Regions from separate parts of the Allobosea sp. NPDC003192 genome, predicted to be linked through region 2. Evidence: predicted binding sites of a transcription regulator. Region 2 holds the regulator's gene; each other region holds the start of a gene.
The links. The regulator PhoB, encoded in region 2, activates phosphate uptake and scavenging genes when phosphate is short. The targets are predictions, from matches to a motif close to TGTCATNNANCTGTCAT.
Positions count from the first base shown of each region.

Region 1 (3,403 bases), on a different contig from region 2:
GCTCGCCCATTGCGCCTCGACCTCGGCCTGGCGCGCGCCCTTCTCCTTGCCGCCGGTGAAGGCGCCGCGCAGTTCGGGGCTCGCGGCTTGTGCCTCCGTCACCGGCAGCGCGGCGATCAGGTTGCGCGCCTCGTCGGCGAGCGCCTTGGCCTGGGCATTCGGCTTCTTGGCCAGCGCCGCATCGACCTCGTGCAGCGTCTTGGTGACGCCCTTCAGCGCATCGAGCTGGAAGGAGATCAACTGGTCGAACAGCGTGTCGACGACAGCGGTGCGCGCTTCCGACTTGTCGACGTCGAAGCCGATCATCTTCTGGAAGCGCGGATCGGTGAAGGGGTTGGGATAGTCGGCGCCGGCCTTGGCATAGACGGCCGGGTTGACCGGCAGGCGGCGGATGCCGGGTTCGAGCAGCACCTCCTGGCCGGTCGGCGAGAGCAGGAACTCGATGAAGGCCTCGGCCGCCGCCTTGTTCGGCGGATTGGCGATGATGCCGACATTGGCGGGGACGACCGTGGTCACGGTCGGATAGACGAACTTGACCGGGAAGCCCGAGGCCTGCGCCGAGAAGGCAAAGAAGTCGATGACGATGCCGACGCCGACCTGTCCGGAATTCACCGCCTCCGGCACGCCGAAGGAGCGCTCGGTGATCGAGTGGAAATTGCCGGACATCTCCTTCAGGGTGCGCCAGCCCTTCTCCCAGCCCTCGCCCTGCAGGATGGTCTCGACGGTGAGATGCGTCGTGCCCGAACGTGCGGGCGAGGCGATCGAGACATGGCCGTAGAAGGCCGGCTTGGCGAGGTCCTGCCAGTCCTTGGGTTCTGGCAGCTTGTTGGCCTTGGCATAGCGCTCGTTCCACATGATGCCGTAGCCAGACGCCGCGAAGCCGAAATAGAAGCCCTGCGGATCATTGATCGGATAGGAGCCGATCTTCTCGGGAATGCCGGTCGCCTTGGGCTTATGGGCGGTGAGCAGCTGCTTGCCCTTCAGCACTTCGAAGGCATCGGGCGCCGAGGCCCAGAACAGGTCGACCTGGTTGTTGGCCTTGGTCTCCTCGACATATTTCACGCCGGCATTGGTGTTGCGGTTCTGGACCTCCAGCGTGACGCCGGGCACCGCCTTCTCGAAAGCCTTCTTGATCGGGTCGGTGACGTCCTTCGAGAACGAGGTGACGACAGTGACCTTCCCTGATGGCGCCTGCGCCTGGACGGCCGAGGCGGCCAGAGCCAAGCCAAGCGCCGAAACCAGCGCGATCCTGCGTGTAAACATATCAGTCCTCCCTGTCGTGTTCTGCGCACGCCGGCGTCGAGGCCAACGGGGGCAAAGCCGGAATCCGGATTGCCGTTGTCGCAAAACTGTCACAAAAGGCGCAGGCATGTCATCCCGCTCATTTGCCGCGGGCCGGACTAAGTTGGTGAGAGGCCGTTCCGATGCTGGGCTGGTTCCAGAAGCTGCTGCCGAAGGAAGACAAGTTCTTCGTGCTGTTCGAGCGCCATGCGCAGACGCTGAAGGCCGGAGCGGCAGCGCTCGACGGCCTGCTCAGCGGAGCGACGCCGATCGAGGCAGGCTGCGCCGAGATCTTCGCTGAAGAGAACCGGGCCGATGCGATCGCCGGCGAGGTCATGCTCGAGGTCGGCCGCACCTTCATCACCCCCTTCGACCGCGGCGACATCGAGGAACTGATCGGCTCGATGGACGATGCCATCGACCAGATGCAGAAGACCGCCAAGGCGATCCGGCTCTTCGAGGTCGAGAGCTTCACGCCCAGCATGCAGGAGCTCGGCAAGACCGTCGTCGCCGCGGCGATCAAGGTCGGCGAGCTGCTCCCCATGCTGCGCGACATCAAGAAGCATGCGGTCGGCATCGGCGCGCTCGCCAAGGAGATCGGTGCGATCGAGGAGCGCTCCGACGTGCTGTACGACCAGGGGCTGAAGGAGCTGTTCAAGGCGCATCGCGGCACCGATGCCATGGGCTTCATCGTCGGCGCCGAGATCTACGACCACTTGGAAAAGGTCGTCGACCGCTTCGAGGATGTCGCCAAGCGCGTCAGCCGCATCGTCCTCGAACACCTCTGAGAAGTCAGGGCTCCCCCGTGGACTTCGCCAGCCTCGCCCCCGCCCTGCTCTTCCTGATCGCCGTCGCGCTGCTGTTCGATTTCCTGAACGGCCTGCACGACGCCGCCAACTCGATCGCGACCATCGTCTCGACGAGGGTGCTGGCGCCGCAATGGGCGGTGTTCTGGGCCGCCTTCTTCAACTTCATCGCCTTCCTGTTCTTCGGCCTGCACGTCGCCCAGACGGTCGGCTCCGGCATCATCCAGGCGACGATCGTCGACGACCGGGTGATCTTCGGCGCGCTGACCGGCGCGATCGTCTGGAACGTCGTGACCTGGATCGCCGGCATCCCGTCGAGCTCCTCGCATGCGCTGATCGGCGGGCTGGTCGGCGCCGGCCTGTCGAAGGTCGGCCTCTCGTCGATCGTCTGGTGGGGGCTCGGCAAGACCTTCCTGGCGATCTTCATGTCACCGGCGATCGGCTTCGCGCTGGCGCTGCTGCTGGTCCTGATCGTCTCCTGGACCTTCCTCAAGGTCGCGCCGATCAAGGTCGATTCGACCTTCCGCCTCCTGCAATTCGTCTCGGCCTCGCTCTATTCGCTGGGGCACGGCGCCAATGACGCGCAGAAGACCATGGGCATCATCGCCGTGCTGCTGTTCTCGCATGGCATGATGGGCGACACCTTCTCGGTGCCGTTCTGGGTGGTGATCTCCTGCCAGGCGGCGATGGCACTCGGCACGCTCTGCGGCGGCTGGCGCATCGTCCACACCATGGGCTCGAAGATCACCCGGCTCTCGCCGCAGCAGGGCTTCTGTGCCGAGACCGGCGGCGCCATCACCCTGTTCATGGCGACCTATCTCGGCGTCCCCGTCTCGACCACGCACACCATCACCGGCGCGATCATCGGCGTCGGGGCGGCCAGGCGGGTCACGGCCGTGCGCTGGGGTGTCGCCCGCGGCATCGTCTTCGCCTGGATTGTCACCATGCCCGCAGCCGGCCTGATCTCGGCGCTGGCCTATTTCCTCTCGGGCCTGTTCCTGACCGGGCGCTGAGCCGGTCCTACCTCAGCCGAGCAGCGGCAGCGCGTAGGTCGGGCTACGTCCGGCGCTGGCGAAGAGTGCGAGGCAGCTCGCCGGGTCCAACGCCGCGCCGTCCCAGCCGATCTCGCCGCGATGGATGCCGCCGGCGATGAAGACGCTATCGATGCCGGCGCCTTGGGCACCGGCAATGTCGTGCTCCAGCGAGTCGCCGATCGCGACGACACGGCTGCGGTCGAGCCCGAGCTTCGCCAGACAGGTGCGATAAATCCGCGGCTGCGGCTTGCCGTGATAGCGCACCGTGCCGCCGAGCTGCTC
Region 1 covers NZ_JBNNPK010000007.1:39,767-43,169, reverse strand. Annotated here, with positions in the region: gene ACQKLX_RS11550 (ABC transporter substrate-binding protein) at 1-1,263, opposite strand, end outside; gene ACQKLX_RS11545 (DUF47 domain-containing protein) at 1,425-2,069, shown strand; gene ACQKLX_RS11540 (inorganic phosphate transporter) at 2,087-3,100, shown strand; gene ACQKLX_RS11535 (TIGR01459 family HAD-type hydrolase) at 3,113-3,403, opposite strand, start outside.
Region 1: a site for PhoB is predicted at 1,340-1,356, ahead of ACQKLX_RS11545 (DUF47 domain-containing protein). Genes of this name have one in related genera too.

Region 2 (3,403 bases):
GTGCGGCGTCTCCAGTATCGTCAGTCCCGGGCGTAACGGCTTCCGTTTTGCGGCGGACGCTGCCGGTATCGGATTCCGCCATGATCTCTCCCTATGCCTCGCCGGCACGCTGGCGGGGCATGACGAAGACAGGTGCAACTCCATGACCGAAGCCGGAGCCTGGACCGACGAACGCGTCGAACTGCTCAAGAAGCTCTGGAATGACGGCCTGAGCGCGAGCCAGATCGCGGCGGAACTCGGCAATGTCACGCGCAACGCCGTCATCGGGAAGGTTCATCGGCTCGGCCTGTCCGGCCGGGCCAAGAGCCCGGGCTCGGCGACGCCGCGTCCGCGCAAGCCTGCCGCCCGTCCGCCGAGCCATCCGGCTGGCCATCAGAGCGGCGGCGCCGGGCTGACCCGCGGCAATACCGCCCTCGCCCCACAGTTCTCGCCCGAGATCGAAGCGGAGGCGCAGGTCGAGCGCGCGCCGGCGCCGTCCGAAGACGTGGTGGTGCCGTTTTCCGAGCGGGTCACGATCATGGACCTGCGCGAATACATGTGCCGCTGGCCGATGGGCGATCCGACTTCGCCGGAATTCCGCTTTTGCGGCGGCCGCAGCGCGACCGGCCTGCCCTATTGCGCCTATCACGCCCGCATCGCCTACCAGCCGGCAGCGGATCGCCGCCGCGACCGCAGCAAGGTCGCCCGCGCCTGACGACAGGCACTCGCGAAACGTTTACGGAAGCCGGCCTGTGGGCCGGCTTTTTCATGACCAGGGCTGGCAGGAGGACGTGATGGCTACGATCGCGATCTATCTCGGCGCGGCCTTGGCCGAGATCGCCGGCTGCTTTGCCTTCTGGGCCTGGCTGAAGCTCGACAAGCCGGTCTGGTGGCTGCTGCCAGGCCTCGTCTTTCTCGCAACCTTCGCCTGGCTGCTGACGCTGGTCGACAGCCCCGCCGCCGGGCGCGCCTTCGCCGCCTATGGCGGCGTCTACATCGTGGCGTCTCTGGCCTGGATGGCGCTGGTCGAGAAGGTCGCGCCCGACCGTTACGACCTGGCCGGCGCGGCGCTCTGCCTTGCCGGCGCGGCTGTCGTCATCGCCGCACCGCGCTGACGAACGCGATCAACCCCGCGCAAACGTCTCGTCGAAGGCGTAGCCGGCGCCGCGCACCGTACGCAGCGGATCCTTGGCGTTGGCCGGGGTGATCGCCTTGCGCAGGCGCCCGACATGGACGTCGACGGTGCGCTCGTCGATATAGACGTCGCGGCCCCAGACGGCGTCGAGCAGCTGCGCCCGCGAATAGACCCGGCCCGGCGCCTGCATCAGGAATTCGAGCAGGCGGAACTCGGTCGGGCCGAGATGCAGTTCGGCACCAGCCCGGCGGACGCGCCGCGTCGTGCGGTCGAGCTCGAGATCGCCGGCCGCGAGCAGGCCGGCGACATGGCCGGGCTTGGCGCGGCGCAGCAGCGCCTGGATGCGGGCGATCAGCTCGGGCAGCGAGAACGGCTTGACGACATAATCATCAGCGCCGGTAGCGAGGCCGCGCACGCGCTCGGTCTCCTCGCCGCGGGCAGTCAGCATGATGATCGGCACGCGCTCGGTGTCGCGGCGGGTGCGCAGGCGCCGGCAGAGCTCGATGCCGGAGAGGCCGGGCAGCATCCAGTCGAGCAGGACGAGGTCCGGCGTATGGTCGCGCAGATGCAGTTCGGCGTCGTCGCCGCGCGCCACGCTGTCGACCTCGAAGCCCTCGGCCTCGAGATTGTAGCGCAGGAGCAGGGTGAGCGGCTCCTCGTCCTCGACGATCAGGATGCGTGCGGGCATGTCAGGGTCCGTTCAAGCCCCGCCGGTTCAGCCATTGGCCGCCGGCAGGTCGACGAGGATGTTGGTGGTGTCGAGCTTCGGCCGGCTCTCGTCGATCGACTGGCCGGTAACGAGATAGTGGATGGTCTCGGCGATGTTGGTGGTGTGGTCGCCGATGCGCTCGACGTTCTTGGCGCAGAACAGGAGATGCGTGCAGAAGGTGATGTTGCGCGGGTCCTCCATCATGTAGGTGAGGAGCTCGCGGAACAGCGAGGTATAGAGCGCGTCGATCTCATCGTCGCGGCGCCAGACCTCCATCGCCTTCTGCTCGTTGCTCGCAGCGTAGGCGTCGAGCACGTCCTTGAGCTGGGCCTGGACCAGGCGGCTCATATGCTCGAGCCCGACCACGGCGCGATGTGGCGGCGAGAACTGGCCAGAGATCGCGACGGCGCGCTTGGCGATGTTCTTGGCGAGATCGCCGACGCGCTCGATATCGGCCGCGATGCGGATCGCCGAGATCAGCTCGCGTAGGTCGTTGGCGAGCGGCTGGCGCCGGGCAATGGTCAGCACCGCCTTCTCCTCGACATCGCGCTGGAGATTGTCGAGGCGCTGGTCGGCGCTGATGATCTTCTGGGCGAGCGCGGTGTCGCGGCGCACCAGCGCGACCGTCGAGTCGCCGAGCATGCGCTCGGACATGCCGCCCATCTCGGCGAGGCTGCGGCGCAGGCCCTCGAGATCGGCATCATAGGAGCGGACGATATGGTCGGACATCGGGGCGTATCCTTCGGGGCTGCCGACGATTTCAGGATGTCAGCCGAAACGGCCGGTGACGTAGTCCTGCGTCTGCTTCTTGTGCGGGTTCATGAAGATGGTGTTGGTGGCGTCGAATTCGATCACCTCACCGAGATACATGAAGGCGGTGTACTGCGAGATGCGCGCCGCCTGCTGCATGTTGTGGGTGACGATGACGATGGTGAAGTCGCTCTTCAGCTGCTCGAGCAGGTCCTCGATCTTGCCGGTCGAGATCGGGTCGAGCGCCGAGGTCGGCTCGTCGAACAGGATGACCTCGGGCTTCTGGGCGATGGTGCGGGCGATGCACAGGCGCTGCTGCTGGCCGCCGGACAGGCCCATGCCGGAGCTCCTCAGCTTGTCCTTGACCTCGTCCCAGAGGGCGGCGCGGCGCAGTGCGCCCTCGACGCGATCGTCGAGCTCCGACTTCGGCGGCTTCTCATAGAGGCGGATGCCGAAGGCGACGTTGTCGTAGATCGACATCGGGAACGGCGTCGGCTTCTGGAAGACCATGCCGATGCGCGAGCGCAGTTCGTTCACGTCGACATTGTTGGAGATGATGTTGCGGCCGTCGAGCAGGATCTCGCCGGTGGCGCGCTGCTCGGGATAGAGCGAATAGATGCGGTTGAAGATGCGCAGCAGGGTCGACTTACCGCAGCCGGACGGGCCGATCAGCGCCGTGACGTGGCGGTCGCGGAAATCGAGATTGATGTTCTTCAGCGCCTTGTGCTCGCCGTAGTAGAAATCGAGGTTCTTGACGGCGATGCGGACGGGAGCCTCGGCGTCCAGCGACTGCGGGCTCAGTTCCAGGGTCGAGAGCATCTGCATGGTCC
Region 2 covers NZ_JBNNPK010000015.1:148,199-151,601, reverse strand. Annotated here, with positions in the region: gene ACQKLX_RS20160 (GcrA family cell cycle regulator) at 143-694, shown strand; gene ACQKLX_RS20155 (YnfA family protein) at 774-1,094, shown strand; gene phoB (phosphate regulon transcriptional regulator PhoB) at 1,104-1,802, opposite strand; gene phoU (phosphate signaling complex protein PhoU) at 1,830-2,552, opposite strand; gene pstB (phosphate ABC transporter ATP-binding protein PstB) at 2,592-3,398, opposite strand.

Region 3 (3,403 bases), on a different contig from region 2:
AATTCCTTCCGCTCCGCCGGCTCCAGCCGGACCGAGAGCGCTGTCGTCGAGGCCGGCGCCAGCTCGGGCCGTGCTGCCTTGCCCGCCGCAGCGGCCTGCATCGCCCGGCGCATATGGCCGTAGAACTGCTCGGCGCTACTGTGCCAACTATGGCGCTGTGCCAGTTCCAACCCGGCCTCGCGCGGCAGGCGGAGGGCCGAGAGCGCGGCCTGGCGCAGATCCTCGTGCAGCACCGCCGCCTCGCTGCCGGCGAAGACGTCGCTCGGTCCCTGCACCGGGAAGGCTGCCACTGGCAGGCCGCTGGCCGCGGCCTCCAGCAGCACGATGCCGAAGGTGTCGGTCAGGCTCGGGAACACGAAGACATCGGAGGATGCATAAATGGCAGCAAGATCCTCGCCTTCGCGCGCCCCGAGGAAATGCGCCTCCGGGAAGGCGCGCATGAGGTCGGCGCGGGCGGGGCCGTCGCCGACCACGACCTTGCTGCCGGGCAGGCGCAACGACAGGAAGGCCTCGAGGTTCTTCTCGACCGCGACCCGGCCGACGCTGAGGAAGATCGGCCGCGGCAGGTCGAGCACGCTTTCGGCTCGCGGATGGAACAGGGAGAGATCGACGCCTCGCCCCCAGCGCAGGATGCGCTCGAAGCCATGGGCACCGAGCTCCGCCTCGACGGTCGCGGTCGAGACCATCACGCCCGCCGCCGGCCCATGGAAGCGGCGCAGGAATCGGTAGCTCCAGCTCTCCGGTATCGGCCAGCGCGCCGCTACATATTGCGGGAAGCGGGTGTGGTAGCTCGTGGTGAAGGTCCGCTTCTGGGCGAGGCAGACGGCGCGCGTCAGCCAGCCGATCGGCCCTTCGGTCGCGATATGGATATGATCCGGGCCGAACTCGGCGATGCGCCTGGCGACATGGCGGCGCGTCGCAAGCGCAATGCGGATATCGGGATAAGACGGCAAGCCGACCTGCCAGAAGCCTTCCGGCGTCAGCATCTGCGGGGTGACGCCGAATTCCGGCGCCGCCTCGACCATCCGCTCCAGCGAGCGCACCACGCCGTTGATCTGCGGGCGCCAGGCGTCCGTCGCGATCAGGACGCGCATCACGCGGCCTCGACGAGGCTCGGCACTGGAGTCGGGCGAGTCGCAGGAATAGCCGGCTTCTCGCCCTTCAGCCGATGCTGCGGCCAGCGCACGATCTCGAAGCGGCCATCGTCATGCTCGACCACCGCCGTGCAGCTTTCGACCCAGTCGCCGGTGTTGATATAGGTCAGCCCGTCGATGTCCCGTCGGGCGGCGTGGTGGATGTGGCCGCAGATAACGCCGTCGGCCTTGTGCCGGCGCGCTTCGTCGGCGAGGCACTGCTCGAACTCGCCGATATAGTTCACGGCGTTCTTGACCTTGTGCTTGGCCCAGGCCGAGAGCGACCAGTGCGGCAGGCGTAAGGTCCGGCGCACCCGGTTGATGCCATGATTGAGGAAGAGTGCGATCGTGTAGGCCCAGTCCCCCAGCAGCGCGAGCCATTTGGCGTTGCGCACGACGAGGTCGAACAGGTCGCCATGGATGATGAGCATGCGCTTGCCGTCCGCGGTCTCGTGGACGATGTCGTCGACCAGGGTGATGCCGCCGAACTGCAGGCCGGTATAATCGCGCAGGAAGTCGTCGTGGTTGCCGGTGACGTAGATCAGCCTCGAGCCCTTGCGCACCTTGCGCAGCAGCTTCTGCACCACGTCGTTGTGGGACTGAGGGAAGTACCAGCCGCTCTTCAGCCGCCAGCCGTCGATGATGTCGCCGACCAGATAGATCGTCGGCGCATCATAGGCGCGCAGGAACTCCAGCACGAGGTCCGCCTGGGCGCCCCGCGTGCCCAGATGCAGGTCCGAGATGAAGATGCTACGAACCTGCTTGGCGTCGCTGTCGTCGCTCATACCCGCCGACCCATCCTGTTGCGATGCCTGCGGCGTGTGTCTGATTTGCACTACGCTTTGATGACGCGGCGGCGAAAGCATGCTTTGCCTGCCGGCACAGGAACGGACCTTTCCGGGAGACGACCATGGATCTGGGTATCGCCGGCCGCACGGCCATCGTTTGCGCCTCGAGCAAGGGGCTGGGCCGCGGCTGCGCGCAGGCACTGGCCGAGGCGGGCTGCAAGGTCATCGTCAACGGCCGCGACGGCAAGACGCTGGAGGAGACCGCTGCTGCGATCCGCGCCAGCACCGGCGCGACCGTGATCGCTGTCGTCGCCGACGTCGGGACCAAGGCGGGCCAGGACGCGCTGCTCGCGGCGGCACCCAATCCCGACATCCTCGTCAACAACAATGGCGGCCCGCCGCCAAAACCCTTCCGCGAGGTGACGCGCGAGGGGCTGCTCGAAGGCGTCGCCCAGAACATGGCGACACCGCTCGAACTGGTGCAGCGCGTCGTCGACGGCATGATCGAGCGGCGCTTCGGCCGCATCGTCAACATCACCTCGGCGAGCGTGCTGACGCCGCTGACCGGCCTCGACGTCTCCTCCGCCGCCCGCGCCGGCCTCACCGCCTTCCTCGCCGGCGTGGCGCGCGAGATTGCCCATGCCAACGTCACCATCAACAACATCCTGCCCGGCGTGTTCGACACCGACCGGATCAAGACCGCGACCAACAAGGTCGCCGAGATGCAGGGCATCAGCATCGAGGAAGCGACGAAGCGGCGGCTCGCTGCCGTCCCGGCCGGCCGCCTGGGCACGCCCGACGAGTTCGGCAAGCTCTGCGCCTTCATCGCCAGCGCCCATGCCGGCTACATCACCGGCCAGAACTTCCTGATCGACGGCGGTTCGTTCCGGGCGAATTTCTGACATCGAACCGGCCGGGTCGCGTCAGGGCGCGCCCCGGCACTCACGTCCGCAATCCGCTTGAGTCCGATGACCATCGCCTATCGACGAGCCGTCCCCGAAGACACGCCCGCCTGCGTCGTCCTGCGCGGCAGGACACGCGAGAACGCCTTCTCGGTCGAACGGCTCGCGGAGGCGGGCGTCACGCTCGAAAGCTGGCGCGCCGCCGTCGCCGACGGCAGTCTGCCCGGCCAGGTGGCAACGCTCGATGGCGAGATCATCGGCTACTGCTTCGGTGAACGCGAGACCGGCGAGATCGCCGTGGTGGCGCTGCTGCCGGACCATGAGGGACAGGGCGTCGGCAGGACGCTCCTCGCCCTCGTTGTCGCGGAGCTCAAAGGGCTCGGCTTCGACAGGCTGTTCCTGAGCTGCTCGTCCGATCCCGCGGTGCGCTCCTATGGTTTCTATCGCCATCTCGGCTGGCGCTCGACCGGCAGCTTCGACGATCGCGGCGACGAGATCCTCGAATACCGCCTCGCCTGACCTGCGCTGCCAGCGCCTCCCGCATCGCGCCGGTCCGATTTGCAAGATCGACGCTTGGAAC
Region 3 covers NZ_JBNNPK010000023.1:29,634-33,036, reverse strand. Annotated here, with positions in the region: gene ACQKLX_RS25105 (glycosyltransferase family 4 protein) at 1-1,094, opposite strand, end outside; gene ACQKLX_RS25100 (UDP-2,3-diacylglucosamine diphosphatase) at 1,094-1,918, opposite strand; gene ACQKLX_RS25095 (SDR family oxidoreductase) at 2,044-2,823, shown strand; gene ACQKLX_RS25090 (GNAT family N-acetyltransferase) at 2,890-3,342, shown strand.
Region 3: a site for PhoB is predicted at 1,968-1,984, ahead of ACQKLX_RS25100 (UDP-2,3-diacylglucosamine diphosphatase). Genes of this name have one in related genera too.